Regions from separate parts of the Pseudacidovorax sp. DMC4 genome, predicted to be linked through region 3. Evidence: predicted binding sites of a transcription regulator. Region 3 holds the regulator's gene; each other region holds the start of a gene.
The links. Region 3 encodes FNR, which switches genes on or off when oxygen is low (the NO sensors DNR and NnrR bind a similar motif). Its sites were predicted from a motif close to TTGATNNNNATCAA; they were not measured.

Region 1 (7,274 bases), on a different contig from region 3:
GTGGCATAGGGCTGGCCGCCCAGCGCCGGGTTGGCCAGGGCGATGGCCCGGCGCTCGCCGCCGCGGCCCACCGGCACCAGCTGGCCGGCCTCGGCCGCGAGCTGCTTGAGCCGCTCCCAGCGCCACAGGTGCGGCGCCGCCTTGCTGCGCGGATGCGGCGGCATCAGGCTGCCGATCTGCGTCCACAGGGGCACCAGCAGCTCTTCCTCGAAGCCGCGGTAGAGCTGGCTCAGGGCGGGCGTGGGCTCAGGCTGGCCGGGAGCGGCCACGGCCTGCAGCCGCACGGGGGAGGGAAGGGTGTCGATCACGGCAGCCATATGAAGCGTCTCCTGGTGGGGGCACCCTCTCCCGCTGGGAGAGGGCGGGGGTGAGGGCCCGCGGCGATGGTGCAGCTGCAGCGCGTGAGAGGTCCGCGGCCCCTCACCCAGCCTCTCCCCAAAGGGGAGAGGAGCGGGGGCCATGCGCATGCTGCAGTCGCGCCGGCCGCCATCATGCCGCGGGGCCGATGGCCAGGGCGATCTCGCCCACGCCCTGCACGTGGCCCGTGATGCGGTCGCCGCTCTGGACCGGACCCACACCTTCGGGCGTGCCGGTGTAGATCAGGTCGCCGGGCTGCAGGTGGTAGTACTTCGACAGGTCTTCGATCAGCTCGGGGATGTTCCAGATCAGCTTGTCGAGGTCGGACTTCTGCTTGGTCTCGCCGTTGACCTGCAGCGCGATCTCGCCCTGCGACAGCACGGTACCGGCCATGGGCACGACCTCGGAGCAGACGGAGGACTGCTCCACGTCCTTGCCCAGGTCCCAGGGCCGGCCCTTGTCGCGGGCCACCAACTGCAGGTCGCGGCGGGTCATGTCCAGGCCGCAGGCATAGCCGTAGACCAGGCGGCCGGCTTCTTGGCGCGGCACGCGGAAGCCCGCGGCGCCGATGACCACCACCAGCTCCATCTCGAAGTGGAAGTTCTGCGTGCCGGGCGGGTAGGCCACGGTGGCGCCGGATTCGACCAGCGTCGAGGGCGCCTTGGTGAAGTAGAAGGGCTGCTCCACCGACTTGTCGACGGGGCGGCCCATCTCCACCGCATGGGCATGGTAGTTGCGGCCGACGAAGAAGAGACGGTTCACCGGCAGGCGTCGGCTGTCGCCACGCACGGGCAGGGAGGCGACGGGGGGCGGGGTCCAGAGGTAGTCGGTCATGGGGTGAGGGGATGACAGGATGGGTCGGGGTCGGCGCTTCGACAGGCTCAGCGCGAACGGTTGGGGGTGACTGAGCGTCGAAGGGGACGATTCGTGCGACTGTGCGGCGTGCACGGCTTCATGACGCGAGACAGTTCTTCTCGGTCCACCCGTACAGCCACTCCATCGCGTCATAGAAGCGCTCCGGCGTGCGGCCCTTCCACAGGTCGTTGCGCACCAGGCGCTCCACGCCCTTGGCGTGGAAGATGCGCCCCATCTCGCGCGCCGACAGCACCACGCGGGCCGTGCGCGCCACGCGCGAGCGCTGGTAGAGGGCGAAGGCCTTGTCCCACTGGTTGTCGTGCACGCGCAGGGCCTCGCCCAGCGTCACGGCGTCTTCCATGGCCATGCAGGCGCCCTGGGCCAGGTACTGCAGCGTGGGATGGGCGGCGTCGCCCAGCAGCGCCGCCCGACCGAAGACCCACTGCCCGATGGGCTCGCGGTCCGCGGTGGCCCAGCGCTTCCAGTCCTTGGGCAGGTCGATCAGCTGGCGGGCGCGGGCGCAGATGCCCTCGAAGTAGCTCTGCACCTCTTCGCGGCTGCCCTCGCGCACGCTCCACTCCTCCTGCTCGCGGCTGTGGAAGGTGACGACCACGTTGTACTGCTCGCCGCCGCGCAGCGGGTAGTGCACCAGGTGGCAGTTGGGCCCCACCCAGATGCTGGCGGCATTCCATTGCAGGTCGGGCGGAAAGTCGGGGCGGTCCACCACGGCGCGGTAGACCACGTGGCCCGACACGCGCGCGTCGTCGCCCACATATTGCCGCCGCACCGCCGACTTCACGCCGTCCGCGCCGATCAGCGCGCAGCCACGGAAGCTGCGGCCATCGCTGCTGACCACGGTCACGCCCTCGTCGTCCTGCGCAATGCGCTGCACCTGCGTGGCGGTGGCGATCTCCACCCGGCCGGTGGCATGGGCGCCTTCGAGCAGCGAGCCGTGCACGTCGGCGCGGTGGATCACGGCATAGGGGTTGCCGAAGCGCTGGCGGAAGGCCTCGCCGGTGGGGATGCGGCCCACCAGCGTCTCGTCCAGCGCGTCGTGCATCACCATCTCGTCGGTGTAGACGGCGCGGGCCCGGGCGATCTCGCCGATGCCCAGCGCGTCGAAGGCCGCGAAGGCATTGGGCCCGAGCTGGATGCCCGCGCCGATCTCGCCCAGCTGCGCGGCCTGCTCCAGCACCATCACGTCGAAGCCGCGGCGAACCAGGGCCAGCGCCGCGGCGATGCCGCCGATGCCGCCGCCGGCCACCAGCACCGGCAGGGGGGAGGAAGAAGTGGATGCGCGTGGGGATGCTGCGAGGGATGCCATGCCTGTCTCCGGCTGTTCTGCATTGATGCCTGTCAATGGCGCGGATTGTTCGCAGGCCCCACTATTGCCTCAAGCACTGTGGCTGATACTCGGCATCGCTTTTTTCGATAGTGGGGTGCGCGCATGTCCAAGCTGGACCTGGAATGGCTCAAGGTGTTCGACGAGGTGTGGCAGACCGCCAGCGTCTCCAAGGCGGCCGAGCGCCTGGGCATCGCGCAGGCGGCAGCCAGCACCGCGCTGAACAAGCTGCGCGCGCATTTCGACGACCGCCTGTTCGAGCGCACGGCGCTGGGCATGCAGCCCACCCCGCATGCGCAGAAGATCCAGCCGGCCCTGCGCGAGGCGCTGGCGCAGATCGAGCAGGCCCGCGCCAGCCGCGAGGCCTTCGACCCGGCGACGGCCAGGCGGCGCTTCCGCATCTGCCTCACGGACATCAGCGAGGTGGTGCTGCTGCCGCGCCTGCTGGACCATCTGGGCCGTGAGGCCCCGGGCGTGCAGGTGGAGACCGAGATCGTCTCGGCCGCCAGCGCGCGCCGGCTGGAGGACGGCGAGGTGGACCTGGCCGTGGGCTTCATGCCGCAGCTGGAGGCCGGCTTCTACGGCCAGACGCTGTTCCGCCAGAACTTCGTCTGCCTGGTGGCCAAGGACCATCCGCGCATCGGCAGCAAGCTGACGCGCAAGGCCTTCGCCGTGGAGTCGCATGCGGTCATCGCCTCGTCGGGCACCGGCCATGCCATCGTCGACAAGACCATCGCCCGCGCCGGCATCGAGCGCAAGGTGGCGGTGCGGCTGTCCAGCTTCCTGGGCGTGGCGCGCATCGTGGCGCAGACCGAGCTGGTGGTGATCGTGCCGCGCGTGCTGGGGCAGATCCTGGCCACGCAGGAGCCCGTGCGCATCATCGAGCCGCCCTTCGCGCTGCCGGCCTATGCGGTCAAGCAGCACTGGCATGCGCGCTTCCATGCCGACGACGGCAACGCCTGGCTGCGGCGGACGATGGCGCAGCTGTTCGGCGGTGGCGCGGCGCCCGGATAATCCGCCGCTCCCACCCCACTGTCACTTGCGAGACTCGCCGCCATGTCCTCCATCGTCCTGCGCTTCCTGGCCGAACCCAGCACCGTCAACTTCGGCGGCAAGGTCCACGGCGGCACCGTCATGAAGTGGATCGACGAGGCGGGCTATGCCTGCGCCACCGGCTGGTCGCACAACTACTGCGTCACCGTGTTCATCGGCAGCATCCGCTTCCACCGCCCGATCATGATCGGCGACCTGGTCGAGGTGGAGGCCCGCATGGCCTACACCGGCACCACCAGCATGAACATCTCGGTCGAGGTGCGCAGCGGCGACCTCAAGGGCGGCAAGATGGTGCGAACCACCGAATGCCTGATCGTCTTCGTGGCGGTCGACTCGCACGGCCGGCCGCTGCCCGTGGACGCCTACCAGCCCAAGACCCCCGGCGAGATCGCCCTGGCCGAGCGCGCCCGCGCCCACCTGGACGCCGCCCGCAAGGTGGCCGATGCGCCGCCGCCCAGCCTGAGCGGCGCGGCGGATTGAGCGACCGCCAGGGTCGCGGCGCGTCGACTCACCCCTGCCCGCTCGGGCTGAGCTCGTCGAAGCCGGGCTTGGCTTCCAGGTCCTAGGGTTTTCCCGAAACCCCGCGTCCGGCGCGCCGGACGCGCTCGCCGCATGCAGTCCGGCGGTACCCCGGCAACGCGCCGGAAGGCTTATAAAAGTCATTTAAAAACAATAGCTTGCATCGCCTCCGCCGCCCGTCCGGGCTGGCACCCTCCTTGCGCTGATCAGCGGCCGCCATCGATGGCGCCCTTTCCGCAACGGAGACACCCCAGGAGCCCGCATGCAAGACCCGACCCCCGCCCGCCGCCAGCCGCTATACCGGTCCCTTTATTTCCAGGTCATCGTCGCCATCGTCATCGGCGTGCTCCTGGGTCACTTCTATCCCGCCCTCGGCACCGACATGAAGCCGCTGGGCGACGGCTTCATCAAGCTCATCAAGATGATCATCGCGCCGATCATCTTCTGCACCGTGGTGGTCGGCATCGCGGGCATGGAGGACATGAAGAAGGTCGGCAAGACCGGCGGCTACGCCCTGCTGTACTTCGAGATCATGAGCACCGTGGCGCTGATCATCGGCCTGATCATCGTCAACGTGGTCAAGCCGGGTGTGGGCATGAACGTCGACCCGGCCTCGCTCGACACCAAGGCCATCGCCGCCTACACCGGCCCGGGCAAGATGCAGAGCACCACCGAGTTCCTGCTCGCCATCATCCCCAACACGGTGGTGGACGCCTTCGCCAAGGGCGAGATGCTGCAGGTGCTGCTGGTGGCCGTGCTCTTCGGCTTCGCGCTGCATCGCTTCGGTGGCCGCGGCACGCTGGTGTTCGACATGATCGAGAAGTCCTCGCACGTGCTCTTCGTCATCGTCGGCTACATCATGAAGGTGGCGCCCATCGGTGCCTTCGGTGCCATGGCCTTCACCATCGGCAAGTACGGCGTGGGCTCGCTCAAGCAGCTGGCCTTCCTGATGGGCACCTTCTACGCCACCTGCTTCGTCTTCGTGTTCCTGGTGCTGGGCATCGTGGCGCGCCTGCACGGCTTCAGCATCTGGAAGCTGGTCAAGTACATCAAGGAAGAACTGCTGATCGTGCTGGGCACCAGCAGCTCCGAAGCCGCGCTGCCGCGCATCATGGCCAAGCTGGAGAACCTGGGCGTGCGCAAGTCCACCGTCGGCCTGGTCGTGCCCACGGGCTACTCCTTCAACCTGGACGGCACCTCGATCTACCTGACCATGGCCGCCGTGTTCATCGCGCAGGCCACCAACACCCAGCTGGACATCACGCACCAGATCACGTTGCTGCTGGTGCTGCTGCTCACCTCCAAGGGCGCCGCCGGCGTCACGGGCAGCGGCTTCATCGTGCTGGCCGCCACGCTGTCGGCGGTGGGCCATGTGCCGGTGGCCGGCCTGGCGCTGATCCTGGGCATCGACCGCTTCATGAGCGAGGCCCGGGCCCTGACCAACCTGGTGGGCAACACCGTCGCCTCGGTGGTGGTCGGCAAGTGGACCGGCGACCTGGACGAGAGCCGCATGCACGAGGTGCTGAACAACGAGAGCACGCTCGAAGCCGACGCGCCGGAGCAGGTGCTGGACGCCACGACAGCGCGCTTCCCCACGAAGGCAGCCTGAGAAGCCACGGCGGCGCCGGCCGCCGCCCGCCACGGCCATACTCGCGCCGTGGCATCCAACTCCCCAGGGGCGCGACGCGCCCCTTTTTCATTCCTGCCGACCGGCGCCGGGCGCACCCGCCTGGGCCCCGCGCTGGCCGTGCTCGCCCTGGTGGCGCTGGCCGCCTGGGGCGCCTACGCCCTGGCGCTGCGCGTCGGGCTGGACCGCCTGGGCGAGGCGGCGGACCACCGGCTGGACATGGAGGTCGGTCGCATCGAGGCCGAGCTGGCCCGCTTCGACTACCTGCCCGCCCTGCTGGAAACTTCGCCCCAGGTGCAGCAGCTGCTGGCCAGCCCCTTCGACCCGGCGCTGCGTGCGCAGGCCAGCCACTACCTGCATGCGCTCAACGCCATCGCCGGGGCCGAGACGCTGTACGTGCTGGAGCCCGGCGGCGTGGCGGCCGCCGCCAGCGACGATGGGCAGCTCGGCACGCCGGCCGGCCAGAACCTGTCGTACCGGCCCTACCTGCGCGAGGCCCTGGCCGGCGGGCGTGGGCGCTTCTACGGCATCGGCGTCACCAGCCGGGTGCCGGGCTACTACCTGGCCTATGCGCTGCCACGCGGTGGCCCCGTGCGCGGCGTGGCCACCGTCAAGATCGACCTGCGCCCCGCGGCGCTGGCCTGGCGCCAGCTGCCCGGCGAGATGCTGCTGCTCGACGAGCACCAGGTCGCCATCCTGGCCTCGCGCGAGGACTGGAAATACCGCCCCATCGCGCCGCTGCCCGAGGCCGAGCGGGCCGAGGCGGCCACCTCGCGCCGCTACGGCGATGCCCCGCTCACGCCCCTGTCGTGGCGCATGGCCGGCGACGGCCCGCTGGAGCCCGGCCCGGTGCGCGAGGTGCGCCTGGACGGCCGCACCTATGCCGCCACCGTGCACCGCCTGGACGCCGGCCGCTGGCGCCTGGTGCTGCTGAGCGACCAGGGGCCCGTGCGGGCCGTCGCCGCGGCGGCAGCGGCGGGGGCCGCGCTGGCCGCCGCCGCGCTGCTGCTGGGGCTGCTCGTGCTGCGCCAGCGCCGCCGGCTGGTGCGCCAGCAGCTGGCCAGCCGGGCCGCGCTGCAGGCCGCCAACGATTCGCTGGAGCGCCGCGTCCAGGAGCGCACCGCCGAGCTGCGCGCCGCGCAGGCCGAACTGGTCCATGCAGGGCAGCTCGCGGTGCTGGGGCAGATGTCGGCCGGCATGGTGCACGAGCTCAACCAGCCGCTGGCGGCGCTGCACACCCTGTCGGACAACGCGGTGTTGCTGCTGGAGCGCGGCCGCAGCGACGACGCCCGCGCCAACCTCGCGCGCATCGCGCAGCTGGTGCACCGGCTGGGCCGCCTCACGGCGCAGCTCAAGGTCTTCGCCCACAAGCGCACCGAGCCGCCAGTGCCGGTGCTGCTGGAGCGCGCATGGCGCGAGGCGGCGCTGCTGCACGCGCCCCGATTGCGCGAGCTGGGTGTGGAGCTGCGCACCGACGCCCTGCCCGCCAGCCTCGCGGTGATGGCCGAAGAGACGCGCCTG
Region 2 (7,274 bases), on a different contig from region 3:
GCCCAGCGCCCGCGCCTGGGTGGCGAGGATGCGCACCTGCTCCAGCTCCAGCCGCGAGGAGGCGCCGACGTCGAAGCGGCGGCTGAAGATGCGCAGCGATTCGTTGCGGCTGGCGATGGCCTCGCGCGCCAGGGCCAGGCGCTCGTCGGTCTCGCGCAGGGCCAGCCAGCCCTGCGCCACCTGCGTCGCCAGCGACAGGGTGAGGCCGCGCCGGGCCTCGTCGCTGGCCAGCCAGGCCTGCAGCGCGGCCTCGTCCAGGCTGCGAAGGCGGCCCCACAGGTCGAGCTCCCACCCGGCCAGGCCCACGCCCACCTGGTACTGGCTGGCGATGACGGACTTGCCGCTGACGTTGAGGTCGGCCGGCACGCGGCTGCGGCTGGCATCGGTGGCCAGTCCCACGCTGGGCAGCAGCGCGGCCTGCTGGATGCCCCAGGCCGCGCGGGCCTCCTGCACGCGCAGGGCGGCGGTGCGCAGATCGCGGTTGTGCGCGAGGGCCTGGGCGATCAGCGCCTGCAGCTCGGCATCGGGAAAGGCCTGCGGCCAGTCCAGGTCCGCCGCGGCCACGGGCACGGCCGCTGTAGGCGCGGCGTCCGGGAATCGGGCAGGCACCGGCGACTCTGGCAGGGCCAGGGGCGGGATCATGGGCGCGCAGCCGGCCGCGATGAGTGCGGCGAGCAGCAGGGGGGCGATTCGGCGGGCCATGGTCATCCGAGCACGTGGTAGCCGCCATCCACGTACAGCGTGCTGCCCGTGATGGCGCGTGCCGCGTCGCTGACCAGGAAGGCGGCAAGGGCGCCCACTTCCGCGATGTCCACCAGCCGGCGCAGCGGGGCGCGCCGACGGGCGTCGTCGAGCAGGGCCTCGAAGTTGGGAATGCCCGACGCCGCCCGCGTGGCCAGCGGTCCCGGCGAGATGGCGTTGACGCGGATGCCCTTGGGCCCGAGTTCGGTGGCCAGGTAGCGCGTGCTGCTCTCCAGCGCGGCCTTGACCGGGCCCATCACGCCGTAGTCGGGAATCACCTCCTCGGCGCCCACATAGCTCATCGTGAGCAGGCTGCCGCCGCGGTGCATCAGCGGCTCGGCCAGATGGGCCATGCGCACGAAGGAATGGCAGGAGATGTCCATGGCCCGCGCGAAGCCCTCTCGCGAGCAGTCGGCCACCCGGCCGTGCAGGTCGCTCTTGGGCGCGAAGGCGATGGAGTGCAGCACGAAGTCCAGGCGGCCCCATTGGCGGCCGATGGCGGCGAACACGGCTTCGAGCTGGCCGGGCTGCTCCACGTCCAGCGGCAGCGCGATGGAGGCGTGCACCTGCTGCGCCAGCGGTTCGACGAAGGGCCGGGCCTTGTCGTTGAACCAGGTCACGGCCAGCTCGGCCCCGGCGTCGTGGAAGGCCTGCGCACAGCCCCAGGCGATGCTGTGCTCGTTGGCAATGCCCACCACCAGGCCCTTGCGGCCGTGAAGGGAGAAGAGATCGGCGTTCATGTCATCGCTCCAGGACGTAGTTGCCAGGGGCATCGGCCAGGCCCGTGCCCATGCGTGGCGGCTTGACGGGTGCGCCCGAGTGGGCGGCCAGCCATTGCTGCCAGGCCGGCCACCACGAGCCCGCATGCGTCGGCGCCGCGGCCAGCCATTCGTCGGGCGCCAGGTAGGGGCCATCGGCCGGCCGGGTGAGCAACCGGTGGCTGCGCCGGCTGTCGGGCGAGGGCGGGTTCACGATGCCGGCGTTGTGGCCACCGGTGGTGAGTGCGAAGGTGATCTCCGCCGGGCAGAGGAAGTGCAGCTTGTGCACCGAGCGCCAGGGCGCCACATGGTCGGTGACGGTGCCCACCATGAAGGTGGGCAGGCGCAGGCTGCCCAGGCTGACCGGCCGGCCGCCCACCGGAAAGCGGCCCTCGCTCAGGTCGTCGTCCAGGAAGAGCCGGCGCAGGTACTCGGAATGCATGCGCGCGGGCATGCGGGTGGCGTCGGCATTCCACGCCATCAGGGCGTTCATCGGCGCACGGTGGCCCAGCAGGTAGTCGCCCACCATGCGCGACCACAGCAGGTCGTAGCTGCGCAGCATGCTGAAGGCCCCGGCCATCTGCTGGGCGGTGAGATAGCCCTTCTGCCGCATCTGCGCTTCGAGCAGGCTGAGCTGGCTCTCGTCGATGAACAGGCCCAGCTCGCCCGGCTCGGAGAAGTCGGTCTGCGCCGCGAAGTAGGTGGTGCTGGCCAGCCGGTCGTCGCCGTCGCGCGCCATGGCCGCCGCGCCGATGGCCAGCAGCGTGCCACCCAGGCAGTAGCCGGCGGCATGCACCTTGCGGCGCGGGCACAGGGCCTGCACGGCGTCGAGCGCGGCATGCAGGCCGAGCTGCAGGTAGTCGTCCATGCCCCGGTCGCGCTCGGCCTCGCCGGGGTTCTTCCAGGAGATGCAGAACACGGTGTGGCCCTGCGACACCAGGTAGCGCACCAGCGATTCCTCGGGCGTGAGGTCGAGGATGTAGTACTTCATGATCCACGCCGGCACCAGCAGCACCGGTTCCGGATGCACGGTGGGCGTGGCGGGTGCGTACTGGATCAGCTCGATCAGCGCATTGCGCAGCACCACCTTGCCGGGCGTGATGGCCACCTCGTGCCCGACGCGGAACTGCTCGGTGCCGGCCGGGGCAGCGCCGGACGCTTGTCGGCCCGCGTCTTCCATCCAGTTGTGCAGGCCGCGCAGCAGGTTGGCACCGCCTTCGCGCAGCGTGGCCTCGATCACCTCGGGATTGGCCCAGGGCAGGTTGCCGGGCGAGAGCAGGTCCAGCCACTGGCGGGCGCTGAAGGCGACCAGGTCCTCGTGGTGCCGCTCCACGCCGAGCACGCCGTGCGTGGCCGCGTCCCACCACTGCTGGCTGGCCAGGAAGGCCTGCTGCCATGCCTTGAAGGGCGCGTGCTGCCAGGCCGGGGCGCGGAAGCGCCGGTCGGGCGCGGCGAAGGCGTCGGGCGTGGCGGGCGCCCATTCCCGGCTCAGGGCCTGGGCCTGCTGCGCCGCCAGCTGCGCCAGGGCCACCTGCTTGCCCGGCGAGGCCGCCAGGTGCGCGGCCCAGTCGAAGGCGGCCAGCAGCCCGGCCATGGGCGAGAGGGCGCCCGTGAGGCGGGCCGCGGTGGCCCGCGCCTGCATGTCGAGGGCGGCGGCCGCGGCATCGGCCGGGGCGTCGGCGGTCGGCACAGGATTGGGAGAAGGGGCGGGCATGGCGGCTGGACCTGAAGGCGCCCGAGGGGGCGGGTGGGAAACGGTGCGGCGCCGGGTGGCACCGCCTGCGAAAAACTGTAGGAGCCGGCCCGCCCGCGCTCATTGATCCAGGTCAACGGATGCCCGTCTAACGACTCGCAAGTCGTTAGCGGGGAGGTGCATCCATAATCGCCGGCCGCCTCGCTGTCCGCACCCACACGCACGCCCATGACCGCACCGACCGCCGACCCTCCGTATCCGACGTCCGACGAAGGCCTGCCCGGCGGCCGGCCTTCGCGCCAGCGCCTGCCGCCGCCGCTGCGCATGGCGCAGATCCTCGACGCGGCGCTGTCGGTGTTCCACGAAAAGGGCTTCGCGGCCTCGCGCATCGACGACATCGCGCTGCGGGCGGGCCTGTCCAAGGGCGGCGTCTATGCGCACTTCGACAGCAAGGAAGAGATCTTCGAAGCACTGATCGACCGCTCGCTCACCATGCCGGCCGGCCTGGACGAGGCGGCGCTCGCGCCGGGGCAGATGGTCACCATCGACCTGCTGGTGGAGCGCGTGATCGACCCGGTGTACCGCCTCTTGGCGCGGCCCGAGACGGCCATGACGCTGCGCCTGGTGGTGGCCGATGGCCGCCAGGTGCAGGCGCTGGTGGAGCGCTGGCAGCGCGCCGTGCTCGACCCCTTCGCCTCCGCCGTCGAGCGCCTGGTGCGCCGCGCCGTGCGCCAGGGCAGCCTGGGGCAGGGCGTGCTCACGGCCTCGCCCTGGTTGCTGATGGCGCCCATCGCACAGGTCGTGCTGTGGCAGCTGATGCACGGGCAGGGCGAGGGCGCGCCGGTCACGCTGGAGCAGCAGCGGCGCAGCCACATCGCGCTGCTGCGCGAGGCGCTGGCGCCATGAGGCGGCTGTTGATCGGCATGGGCCGGGGCCTGCTCGTGCTGGTGTTGCTGGGTACGGGCCTGTGGTCGGCGCTGGCGCTGTACTACCGGCTGCCGCTGCCCGAAGGCGGGCGCATCGCGGCCGCGGCGGCCTGGGGCCTGGCCGCGCTCGGGGTCATCGGGCGGCCGTGGCGGCCCTTCCATGGCCGTGCGCTGGCCGCCTATGTCCTCGCCTTCGCGCTGCTGCTGGTGTGGTGGGGCCGCATCGCGCCTTCGGACACGCGCGACTGGGCCGACGATGTGGCCCGGCACATCGAGCCCTCGGTGGCCGGCTCCATCGTCACCTTGCGCAACGTGCGCAACTTCGAGTGGCGCAGCGACGACGACTACACCGTGCGCTGGGAGACGCGCCAGTACGACCTCGACCGCCTGCGCAGCGTGGACATGGCCCTGTCGTACTGGATGGGCCCGGCCATCGCCCACACCCTGGTCTCCTTCGGCTTCGACGACGGGCAGGGCGGCACGCGCTACCTCGTGTACTCGGTCGAGATCCGCAAGGAGCGTGGCGAGTCCTTCTCGGCCGTGGCCGGCTTCTTCAAGCAGTTCGAGCTGGCCCTGGTGGCCGCCGACGAGCGCGACGTGCTGCGCGTGCGCACCAATGTGCGCGGCGAGGACGCCTACCTCTACCGCGTCGCCATGCCGCCGGCGGCCATGCGCTCGCTCTTCCTGGCGTACCTGGACCAGTCGACCACGCTGGCGGCGCACCCGCGCTTCTATTCCACGCTCACGGCCAACTGCACCACCATCGTGTTCGACATGGCGCGGCGCATCGTGGGTGGCCTGCCGCTGGACTGGCGGCTGCTGGCCTCGGGCTACCTGCCGGAGTACCTGAAGTCCATCGACGGCCTGGCTGCCAAGGCGGACCTGGAGACGCTGCGCGCCGCCGGCCGCATCACCGAGCGGGCGAAGGCGGCCGATGCCGACCCGCAGTTCTCGCAGGCCATCCGACGCGGTATCCCGGGCATGGAGGCCGCGCGATGAACGCGGCGGCGCCCTTGCGCCAGTCGGGCCGCGGCCCGTGGGCGGCGCTGTTCCTGCTCGCCGTGGCCCTGCTGGTGTCCGGTTGCGCGGCGGTGTCGGTGTCGTCCGTCTCGCCCGCGCGCTACCTGGCCGAGCGGCGAGGCGACGTGCTGACCACCGGGCGCCTGAGCGGCGCCGCGCAGGAGGTCGCGCGCGTGGCCGGCATCGACGACTGCGGCGAGGCCCCCGACACCTGCCGGCAGGCGCTGTCGCAGGCCGAGGGCATCACCGACGAGCAGCGGCTGTCGGCGCTGGCCGAGCTGTGGCTGCAGGCCGCGCTGGAGTCCGACCGGCAACCGGCCATCGCGCCGGACGCGCAGGCGTCCGGCCAGGGTGGCGACGCCGATGACACCGCGGTCGATGCCTGGCTGGAGACGGCACGCCATGCCTGGGCCTACCTCTTCCTCACGCGCCGCAGTCCGGGCGACCGCGCCTTCGAGGACCGGCAGACCCAGGTGCGCGACTACTACAACTTCGCGGTGCAGCGGACCGTGACGCGGCTGTTCCACCGCCATGCGCGCGACGCCCGCGCACCCGATGCCGGTGCCACGACCGGCGAGGTGGCCGAACTCGCCGTGGGCCGCTGGCAGCTGTCGGCGCGGCTCGACAGTCCCGGCTTCGCCAGCGACATGCCACTGCCTCAGGAACTGCTGGCGGCCTCGTCGTTGCGCTTCACCGGCCTGCGCAACACCTACCGGCGCGATGGCTTCGGCGCTCCGCTGGTGGCCGTGCTGCCGCCGCCGGAACGCGGCCCGGTCCACGCGCCCTTCGTCCCCATGCGCTACCCGGCCCTCACGGCCCTGCTGACCTTCGAGGGCCGCACGCCGGCCGAGGTGCTGCGTACGCACCGCGTGCAGGTGCGCCTGTACGACCCTTACCGCAGCGAGCGGGTCGACCTGGCGGGCGTGCCCGCGCCGCTGGCCGCCAACTTCACGGCCGGCTACGGGCTGTGGCTGGCCCGCTCGGGCTTCGCGACACAGGCGCTGCGCACGCTGCTGGGCCTGTCGGACGGCATCGTGCAGCCGCAGGTGCAGCTCATGCAGCCCTACGACCCCGAGCGCGGCATCGTCGTCATGCTGCATGGCCTGGCCAGCAGCCCGGAGGCCTGGGTCAACGTGGCCAACGAGGTGCTGGGCGACGAGACGCTGCGCCAGCACTACCAGATCTGGCAGGTGTACTACCCCACCAATGCGCCACTGGTGCTCAACCGCCGCAACATCGCACAGGCGCTGCAGCAGACGCTGGCGCACTTCGACCCGCAGGGCACGGCACCGGCCTCGCGCCACATGGTGCTGGTGGGCCACAGCATGGGCGGCGTGCTGTCGCGGCTGCTGGTTTCGGACTCGGGCCGCGCCCTGTGGTCGGTGCTGCCCCAGGGACCGGCCATGGACGCCGCCCTGGCGGACGATCCGACGCTGCAGCGCGAGCTGGCCGAGTATTTCGACTTCCAGGCCCTGCCCCAGGTGGACCGGGCCATCTTCATCGCCGCGCCGCACCGCGGCACGCCCTTTGCCGAGACCGGCCTGGCCCGGCGCGTGGCCAATCTCGTCACCCTGCCGCTGGCCATGCTCGAACAGGTGGGCGACCTGAGCCGCCGGCTGGCGCGGCTCGCGCCGATGCAGGAGAACGGCCTGCCGCCGCGCATCCCCAACAGCATCGACAACCTGAGCGACCGAGATCCCTTCGTGCGGGCCGTGGCCGATCTGCCCCTGAGCCCGCGGGTGCGCTATCACTCCATCATCGGCCGCGAGGACCCGCGGCTGCCGCTGGCCCAGTCCAGCGACGGCGTGGTGCCCTATGCCAGCGCCCACCTGGCCGGCGCCGAGTCCGAGCGGGTCATCACCTCCTGGCACAGCGTGCAGGAGACGCCGCAGGCCATGCTGGAGGTGCGCCGCATCCTGCGCGAGCAGCTGCGTCAACAATAGGCACAGCGATGCACTGTGGCGCCCGCGCGCCTGGTGGCATCGAGGCAGGGGAGCGGATGGTCGAGCCGACGAGGCGGGAGTCGCACCATGGCAGAGAACGACGAAGCGCGCGAGGCGTCCTACCGGGCCATGCTCACCCAGGTCACGGTGGACAAGCTGGCCGACATGATCATCTGGCTGGACGAGCACGGCC
Region 3 (7,274 bases):
AGGTTGGCGAAGCGTGTCTGGGCGAAGACCGTGGCCGCCATGCTGCGCTGGGTGAGGGCCGGGTCGGAAGCGCCAGCCAGGCCTACGCCCGACGGGTCGGCCTCGCTCAGGCTGCGGACCCGGGTGGCCTGGATGTTGCCGCCGAGCAGCGTGTCCCGGGCCGCCACGTATTGCGCGTTGGCGGTGTAGGCCCATCGTGAGCGGTCTGCACCGGCGCGCGTTGGGTCGAGCGGCGAGCGGTCGGCATCGACGCCCGCGCCCCAGCTCAGCCTGGCGCTGCTGCTGTCGATCCGCCAGTGACCGCCGCGGGTGCCGGTCCACAGCAGCGCATCGCCGAAATGCAGGTTGGGCTGTGCCGCATAGGCGCTGAAGCTGTGCCGGACGCCGCCGAGCCGCACGGCACCCTCGCCGAAGAGGCCAGCCGCGCTGCCCTGTGCGACGCCGGCCGTGCGCGTGCCGACGCTGCTGGCGACCAGGGTGGCGCGCAATCGCAGGTCGCCCTCGCGCAGTGGCCACGGATTGCGCCCGACCGATGCGGCCATGCTGCGCACATCCTTGCTGCCCGTGCCCTGGCCGGTCAGCCTGTCGGTGTAGTAGGCAGGAACATCGCTGGCCTGCTCGACCTGCAGGGCGGCGAAGAGGTCGCCATCGAGCTTGCGGGTCGTCCCCAGCCAGCTGCGGCTGCCCTGGCTGCGCTCGAAGGCGGGGTAAGGTCCGCCCACCATCCAGCCGCGCTGGCCGCTGCCCATGCGCCACTCGCCCCCGTCGTCGATGAGCCGCACGGACGCGCCCCGCAACGGGGTGGTGCCGAAGGCCAGCCGATCGTGACGGAGCAGGCCGTCGGTGCGTTCGGCATGGAAGTCGCCCACCGTGACATCGGCGAAGCGCCGGGGCGTCAGCGGCAGTCCCAGCACCCGCAGGGTGAACCGGCCGCCGCTGGGCTCGCTCGACATGCCCAGCGTGCCGGCGCCGTACAGGCTCGCCTCGGGATCGCCGCGGTAGGCGCGGCCGTCGAACTGCAGGGACCAATCCCCCAGATTGAGGGTCTCGCGCCGGTATTCGGCGCGGATGCCAGCCTCGGCGCCCCGCGAGGTGCCCGACCCCGTGGCCGCCGACCGGCCCCAGCCCGCGCGGGATTCCAGCAACCAGGCGCGCACGCCCTCGGGTGCCTCGGCGGCCGACGAGTTCTCCGCGTCGCCGGCCCCCGGCGGGGTGTCGTCCATGACCCGGTCGATGTAGGTGGGTGGCCCCTGCTCCAGTTGGCTGCGCAGCCGCGCCTGTTCCGCCTCGAAGCGGCTCATCGGCTGCACCCGGAGCTCTCCGCCCGCGATCGTCTGGGCAGCGCTCGGCACGAGGCCCGCGACGTAGACGCATGCCACAGCGGCCAGATGGATGGGGAGAAGGCGCAGCTGCACATGGAAGGGCTTCAACCCAGAACGCCCGGGTTGTGCGGACCGGCGCGGCGGCCCACGTCACGCGCTCGCAGCCAGCCGTGTGCGAGCGGATCGGAGGAGATGGAAGGGGTTGTCGAAGGAGGCGTCGACATGGCGGGCGCGTGGACTCCTGAAGCCTGGATGGTGGGGTGGCAGGGCGGGTCCCGCGCTGCACCAGCACCGGCCACCCCTGACTTGAAAACTCCTTCCGAAGGTATTCCGAAGTGCTTTGGCGCCCAAGAAACTTCTTGACAGGCGGTCTCGTCAGCAGCCCATAGCCGACAAAAGGTGATGAACCGTGAAGATTTGACTCAGCGTCCGGACCACGGCGGCTGGCCGATGCCGGTTGGCCGGTTCAGGCGCACCAGCGCGCGATGTCGTGCTGGAGGTCTGTCCACAGCGCGTAGGCCGCGACGGCCATGAGCAGGACCCCGGCGATGCGGCTGGCCCAGGCGGGCTGGGCGCCATCCGGTCCGCGCCGCAGCAGATGCCAGAGCCAGGGCACGCCGCTGAGTGCCGCCGCGCCCCCCAGCGCGAACAGGCCCATCACGAGGGCGCCCTGCAGCGGCTGCGACGCCAAGGCGGCGAGCATGAGGGCCGAATAGAGCATGCCGCAGGGCATGAGGACCCAGGCCGCGCCGAGCAGCAATCGGCGCGCCGGGCTGGCCGCGAGCGGCCGCAGCCGGCGCAACGTGGCCGCCCCGACCCGCGATGCCCACAGCGGTTGCCGCCCGGCGATGGCCAGCACCATGCCCCAGGCCAGGATGCCCGCGTGCAGCAGCACCCAGACCGGCCGCAACAGAGAGATGCCATCCCGGAGCCATGCCAACGTGTCGAACGCCGCGGCCACGACCGCGCCGGCGGCGGCATAGCCGAGCAGCCGCCCCAGCTGAAACGCCACGGATGGCGCGGCCGGGCGATGCGCCGCAGCAAGGCCTGGCCCGGAGGCATCCACGCGCACCAGCGGCACAGCCTCGCGCTGCACGGGACGCGGCGGCACGAGCGCAGCGCAGGCCGGCCCGCACATGACGGCGCAGTGGGGCGCGCCCGTCAAGCCCAGCAACAGGGCCGACACCGCGAGCGCACCGGAGGCGTCCATCACCCGCGTCAGATGATGCGCGAGAAGCGCGTGCGTGCGCGGTCGGCCTGCAGGTAGCGGTCGAACACCATGGCGATGGCGCGCACCACGTACCAGCCGGCCGGCGTGACCTCGAGTTCGCGCGCATCCAGGCGCACCAGCCCCTGTTCCGCCAGGGGCTGCAACGCCTGCAGCTCGGCCGCGAAGTACTGGCGGAAGTCCACCAGATTGGCGGCGCCCATGGCCTCGAAGTCGATGCGGCCCTGGCACATGATGGCCATGATGACCGCGCGGCGCACCACGTCGTCGCGGCCCAGGGCCAGGCCGCGCACCACGGGCAGTTGGCCCTGCTGCAGGCGGTCGCGGTAGTCCTCCAGCGTCTTGGCGTTCTGGCTGTAGCTGGCACCGACGCGGCCGATGGCCGAGACGCCCAGGCCGATGATGTCGCAGTCGGGCTGGGTGCTGTAGCCCTGGAAGTTGCGGTGCAGCCGGCCCTGGCGCTTGGCGATGGCCAGGGCATCCTCGGGCACCGCGAAATGGTCCATGCCGATGTAGACATAGCCCGCCTCGCCGAACACGCCGATGGCACGCGACAGCATGTCGATCTTCGTGGCAGCGTCGGGCAGCTCCTGCGACAGGATCCGCCGCTGCGGCTTGAAGCGCTCGGGCAGATGGGCGTAGGCGTACAGGGCGATGCGGTCGGGCCGCAGCTCCACCACCTGCGCCAGCGTGCGCTCGAAGGACGTGCTGTTCTGCCGCGGCAGACCGTAGATCAGGTCGGCGTTGATCGAGGTGAAACCCAGCCGTCGTGCCGCTGCCATCAGCGCGAAGACCTCGGACGCGGGCTGGATGCGGTGCACCGCCTTCTGGACCTGCGCATCGAAGTCCTGGATACCGAAGCTCAGGCGGTTGAAGCCCAGCGCCGCCAGGTGCGCAAGCCGGGCCTCATCGACCGTGCGCGGGTCGACCTCGATGGAGCATTCGGCGCCGGGCAGGAAGTCGAAGGACTCGCGCAGCGCCGTCATCAGGGTGGACAGCTCCTCGTCGCTGAAGAAGGTGGGCGTGCCACCACCCAGGTGCAGCTGGCTCACCGGCTCGCCCCGGCCGAGTTCGGCCACCTGCAGCCGCAGCTCGCACAACAGGTCCTGCAGGTATTCCGCCGCGCGCTCGTGGTGGCGCGTGATGATCTTGTTGCAGGCGCAGTAGTAGCAGAGCGACTCGCAGAACGGGATGTGCACGTACAGCGACAGCGGCAGCGCACGGGCGCCGGCCGCTTCGCGGCGCTGGACCAGGGCCTGGGCATACTCAGCGGGGCCGAAGGCCTCCACGAAGCGGTCGGCGGTCGGGTAGGAGGTGTAGCGCGGGCCCGGCACGTCGAAACGGCGCAGCAGCGACGTCGACAGCACCGCGGGCTCGGCCGCGCAGGAGGACGGGATGGGCAGGGAACTCATCGCAGCAGGAGGGCACAGCAGCGCCAGGGTTGTTGCCTCTAATGTGCGTTCGAAGCCATGATCGGCGCTTGATCCACATCAAACAGAAAGTTGATCGCTGTCGGAGAATGACTGACACGGGAGCTTTCGGACGCCACAGACCCCACGAGCGAGGCGTCGGGCCGTCCCCCACCCTACAGAGTCGGACACACCATGACCCCAGAATCCATCAAAGTCGCTTGTTCCAACTGCAACCTGCGCGAGTTGTGCATGCCCGTGGGCCTGTCGCCGGAGGAACTGCAGCGACTGGATTCGCTGGTCGCCACGCGCCGCAAGGTGCGCCGCAAGGAACTGCTGTTCCACAACGGCGAGCAGTTCGTCTCGCTCTACGCCATCCGCACCGGCGTGTTCAAGACCCGCATCACCTCGGAGGACGGCCGCGACCAGGTCACCGGTTTCCAGATGGCCGGCGAGATCATCGGCCTGGACGGCATCGTCAACGACCGCCACACCTGCGACGCCGTGGCGCTGGAGGATTCCGAGGTCTGCGTGATGCCCTTCGACCGCATCGAGGAACTGTCGCGCGAGGTGTCGGCGCTGCAGCGCCATGTGCACCAGATCATGAGCCGCGAGATCGTGCGCGAGCATGGCGTGATGCTGCTGCTGGGCAGCATGCGGGCCGAGGAGCGCCTGGCCGCCTTCCTGCTGAACCTGGTGCAGCGCCTGCATGCGCGCGGCTTCTCGGCCTCCGAGCTGGTGCTGCGCATGACCCGCGAGGAAATCGGCAGCTACCTGGGCCTCAAGCTCGAGACGGTGAGCCGCACCCTGTCCAAGTTCGTCGACGACGGCATCGTGGAGGTGAACCAGCGGCATGTGCGCATCCTCGATGCGGAGGCGCTACGGCGGATGGTGAACCCCACGGTCTGCGCCTGAGGCGCGAACGGCGGCCGGCTCGCGCAAGTCGACCGCCGCATCGGCAGACGAGAGGGACGCCACGGCGTCCCTTTTTCATTGCTGGGATCTTCAGGCCGGCCCGCCCGGCCCCGGCTGCGCATTGACCTGGGCCGGCGTGCGCATCAGCAGTGCCGTGGTCGCGCTGCACACCATGGTCACGACCCAGAAGCCGAAAAAGCCCAGCGCGTAGATGGCCTGCCGCGGCATCTCCAGCACATGGCCGAACCAGCGCAATTCCGCCGGATCGACGAAGCCGAAGACCAGGAACTCCATCAGGCAGGCGGCCAGGAAGGCCGGCCAGGCGATGGCCATCAGGCAGTGAGGCTGGCGCAGCATGCGAGGAGTCTCCGTCTTCTGGTTTGCGGGGCGCCGACGTCCCCGCGGGCGGCCGCGCAACGGGGCCTGCCTGGGCGTGGAGGGCCGTGCCGGTGAGCGACGCGCCATGTCAAGGCTGCGCGGGAGGCAGGTTCCGCGTGGGGGTCGTCACGTGGTTGCGGGCCTGCTGCGCCGGCGTCAGCGCACGCTGGGCCTCCAGGGTGCGGTTGATCTCGATGCCCCGGCGGTAGTAGTCCGCCTCGATCACCGGATCGGGGCTGTGCACCGCCAGCCACAGCGTGGCAAAGCCGGCCACCACCACCACCGCCGGACCGCCCACCACCATCCACATCAGCGGATGGCGCCACCAGGGACCGCTGGAGGGCTCGACCAGGGAGGCGGAAGCAAGCGTCGTCGGGTTCGTCATGGGGTCCTCGTCGTGATGGATGCGAAGTCGATGCGTCGGGCAGTCAGCGCGGCACCAGGAAGGCGGCCTTCTCGGCCACATGGGCGCCGCCGCCCTCCTCGCCCACCTCGATGCGCACGCTGTGCGAACCGGGGGCGGCACTGCCGTAGGGAATGCTCAGCCGCACGGCCACCCAGCGGGCCTCGGCCGGGCCGACTTCCACCGGCGTGTCGGGCGAGACGGCGATGCCATCGAGCCCCTGCGCCGCCAGGCGGTACTTCTGTGGGCGCTCGGTGGCATTCATGATCTGCAGGCGGTAGACGTTCTCCAGCCGGCCGCCTTCGGCGATGCGGGCCAGCGACGCCCGGTCGCGCACCACGTCCACCTTCAGCGGCGTGCGGGCCACCAGGCTGACGAGCATGCCCACCACCAGCAGCATCAGCACCGAGGCATAGATGAGCACGCGCGGCCGCAGCACGCGGCGCCACAGCTGCGCGCGGCTCCAGTGGCCGGCCATGCCGTTGACCGTGTCGTAGCGGATGAGGCCCTTCGGGTAGTTCATTTTCTCCATCACGGTGTTGCAGGCGTCCACGCACTGGCCGCAGCCGATGCATTCGTACTGCAGGCCCTGGCGGATGTCGATGCCCGTGGGGCAGACCTGCACGCACAGGTCGCAGTCGATGCATTCGCCCAGGCCGCGGGCCTTGTAGTCCACGCTGCGGCCCCGCGGCGCCCGCGGCTCGCCGCGGCCAGGGTCGTAGGTGACGATCAGCGTGTCGCGGTCGAACATGGCGCTCTGGAAGCGCGCATAGGGGCACATGTACTTGCACACCTGCTCGCGCATGAAGCCGGCGTTGCCGTAGGTGGCGAAGGCATAGAAGAAGACCCAGAACACCTCCCAGGAGCCCATCTGCGTCTGCAGGAAGGCCAGGCCCAGCTCACGCACCGGCGTGAAGTAGCCCACGAAGGTGAAGCCGGTCCACATGGCGATGGCGATCCACACGATGTGCTTGTAGGCCTTCTTGACCAGCTTCTCCATCGAGAGCGATTCGCCGTCCAGCCGCATGCGCGCCGTGCGGCTGCCTTCGATCTTCTGCTCCACCCACATGAAGATCTCGGAGTACACCGTCTGCGGGCAGGCATAGCCGCACCACAGCCGCCCCGCCACTGCGGTGAAAAGGAAAAGCGACAGCGCCGAGATGACCAGCAGGCCCGACAGGTAGATCAGGTCCTGCGGATACAGCACCAGCCCGAACAGGTAGAAGCGCCGCGATGCCAGGTCGAACAGCACCGCCTGCCGCTCGCCCCAACTCAGCCACGGCAGGCCGTAGAACACCAGCTGCGTGGCGAACACCATGGCCCAGCGCCAGCGCGCGAACAGGCCCTGCACCGCGCGCGGGTAGATCTTCTTGCTCGCGGCGTACAGCGACACGGCCTCCTCGGCCGGCGGCTCGGCGGCAATGGGGATGACGCGCCGAGGGTTGGGCGTGGGCGCGTTGGAGGATGCGGACATGGCGTTGGGGCGCCCGCGGGCGCCTTCGTTCGTGGGGATCAGGCTCGGAGGGTCATGAAGCCACTCAAGGCTTGGCCGACGCCGTGGTGGCGTTGTGGGACAGGCCCCAGACGTAACTCGCGAGCACGCGGATTTGCGCCTCGGT

Region 1: the regulator FNR is predicted to act here: its motif matches at 2,559-2,572, upstream of ACT54X_RS21970 (3-hydroxybenzoate 6-monooxygenase).
Region 2: the regulator FNR is predicted to act here: its motif matches at 3,316-3,329, upstream of ACT54X_RS15910 (PHA/PHB synthase family protein).

The regions. Positions count from the first base shown of each region.
Region 1 is NZ_JBQUYR010000013.1:53,346-60,619, forward strand. It holds gene ACT54X_RS21960 (cupin domain-containing protein) at 1-317, opposite strand, end outside; gene ACT54X_RS21965 (fumarylacetoacetate hydrolase family protein) at 490-1,191, opposite strand; gene ACT54X_RS21970 (3-hydroxybenzoate 6-monooxygenase) at 1,310-2,536, opposite strand; gene ACT54X_RS21975 (LysR family transcriptional regulator) at 2,660-3,568, shown strand; gene ACT54X_RS21980 (acyl-CoA thioesterase) at 3,611-4,087, shown strand; gene ACT54X_RS21985 (dicarboxylate/amino acid:cation symporter) at 4,389-5,735, shown strand; gene ACT54X_RS21990 (sensor histidine kinase) at 5,784-7,274, shown strand, end outside.
Region 2 is NZ_JBQUYR010000008.1:30,224-37,497, reverse strand. It holds gene ACT54X_RS15920 (efflux transporter outer membrane subunit) at 1-708, opposite strand, end outside; gene fabI (enoyl-ACP reductase FabI) at 705-1,481, opposite strand; gene ACT54X_RS15910 (PHA/PHB synthase family protein) at 1,483-3,213, opposite strand; gene ACT54X_RS15905 (TetR/AcrR family transcriptional regulator) at 3,421-4,098, shown strand; gene ACT54X_RS15900 (Lnb N-terminal periplasmic domain-containing protein) at 4,095-5,117, shown strand; gene ACT54X_RS15895 (lipase family protein) at 5,114-7,081, shown strand; gene ACT54X_RS15890 (GGDEF domain-containing protein) at 7,169-7,274, shown strand, end outside.
Region 3 is NZ_JBQUYR010000002.1:236,641-243,914, reverse strand. It holds gene ACT54X_RS04750 (SdrD B-like domain-containing protein) at 1-1,301, opposite strand, end outside; gene ACT54X_RS04745 (sulfite exporter TauE/SafE family protein) at 1,789-2,532, opposite strand; gene hemN (oxygen-independent coproporphyrinogen III oxidase) at 2,541-3,962, opposite strand; gene fnr (fumarate/nitrate reduction transcriptional regulator Fnr) at 4,155-4,874, shown strand; gene ACT54X_RS04730 (hypothetical protein) at 4,965-5,231, opposite strand; gene ACT54X_RS04725 (FixH family protein) at 5,341-5,637, opposite strand; gene ccoG (cytochrome c oxidase accessory protein CcoG) at 5,681-7,129, opposite strand; gene ccoP (cytochrome-c oxidase, cbb3-type subunit III) at 7,194-7,274, opposite strand, start outside.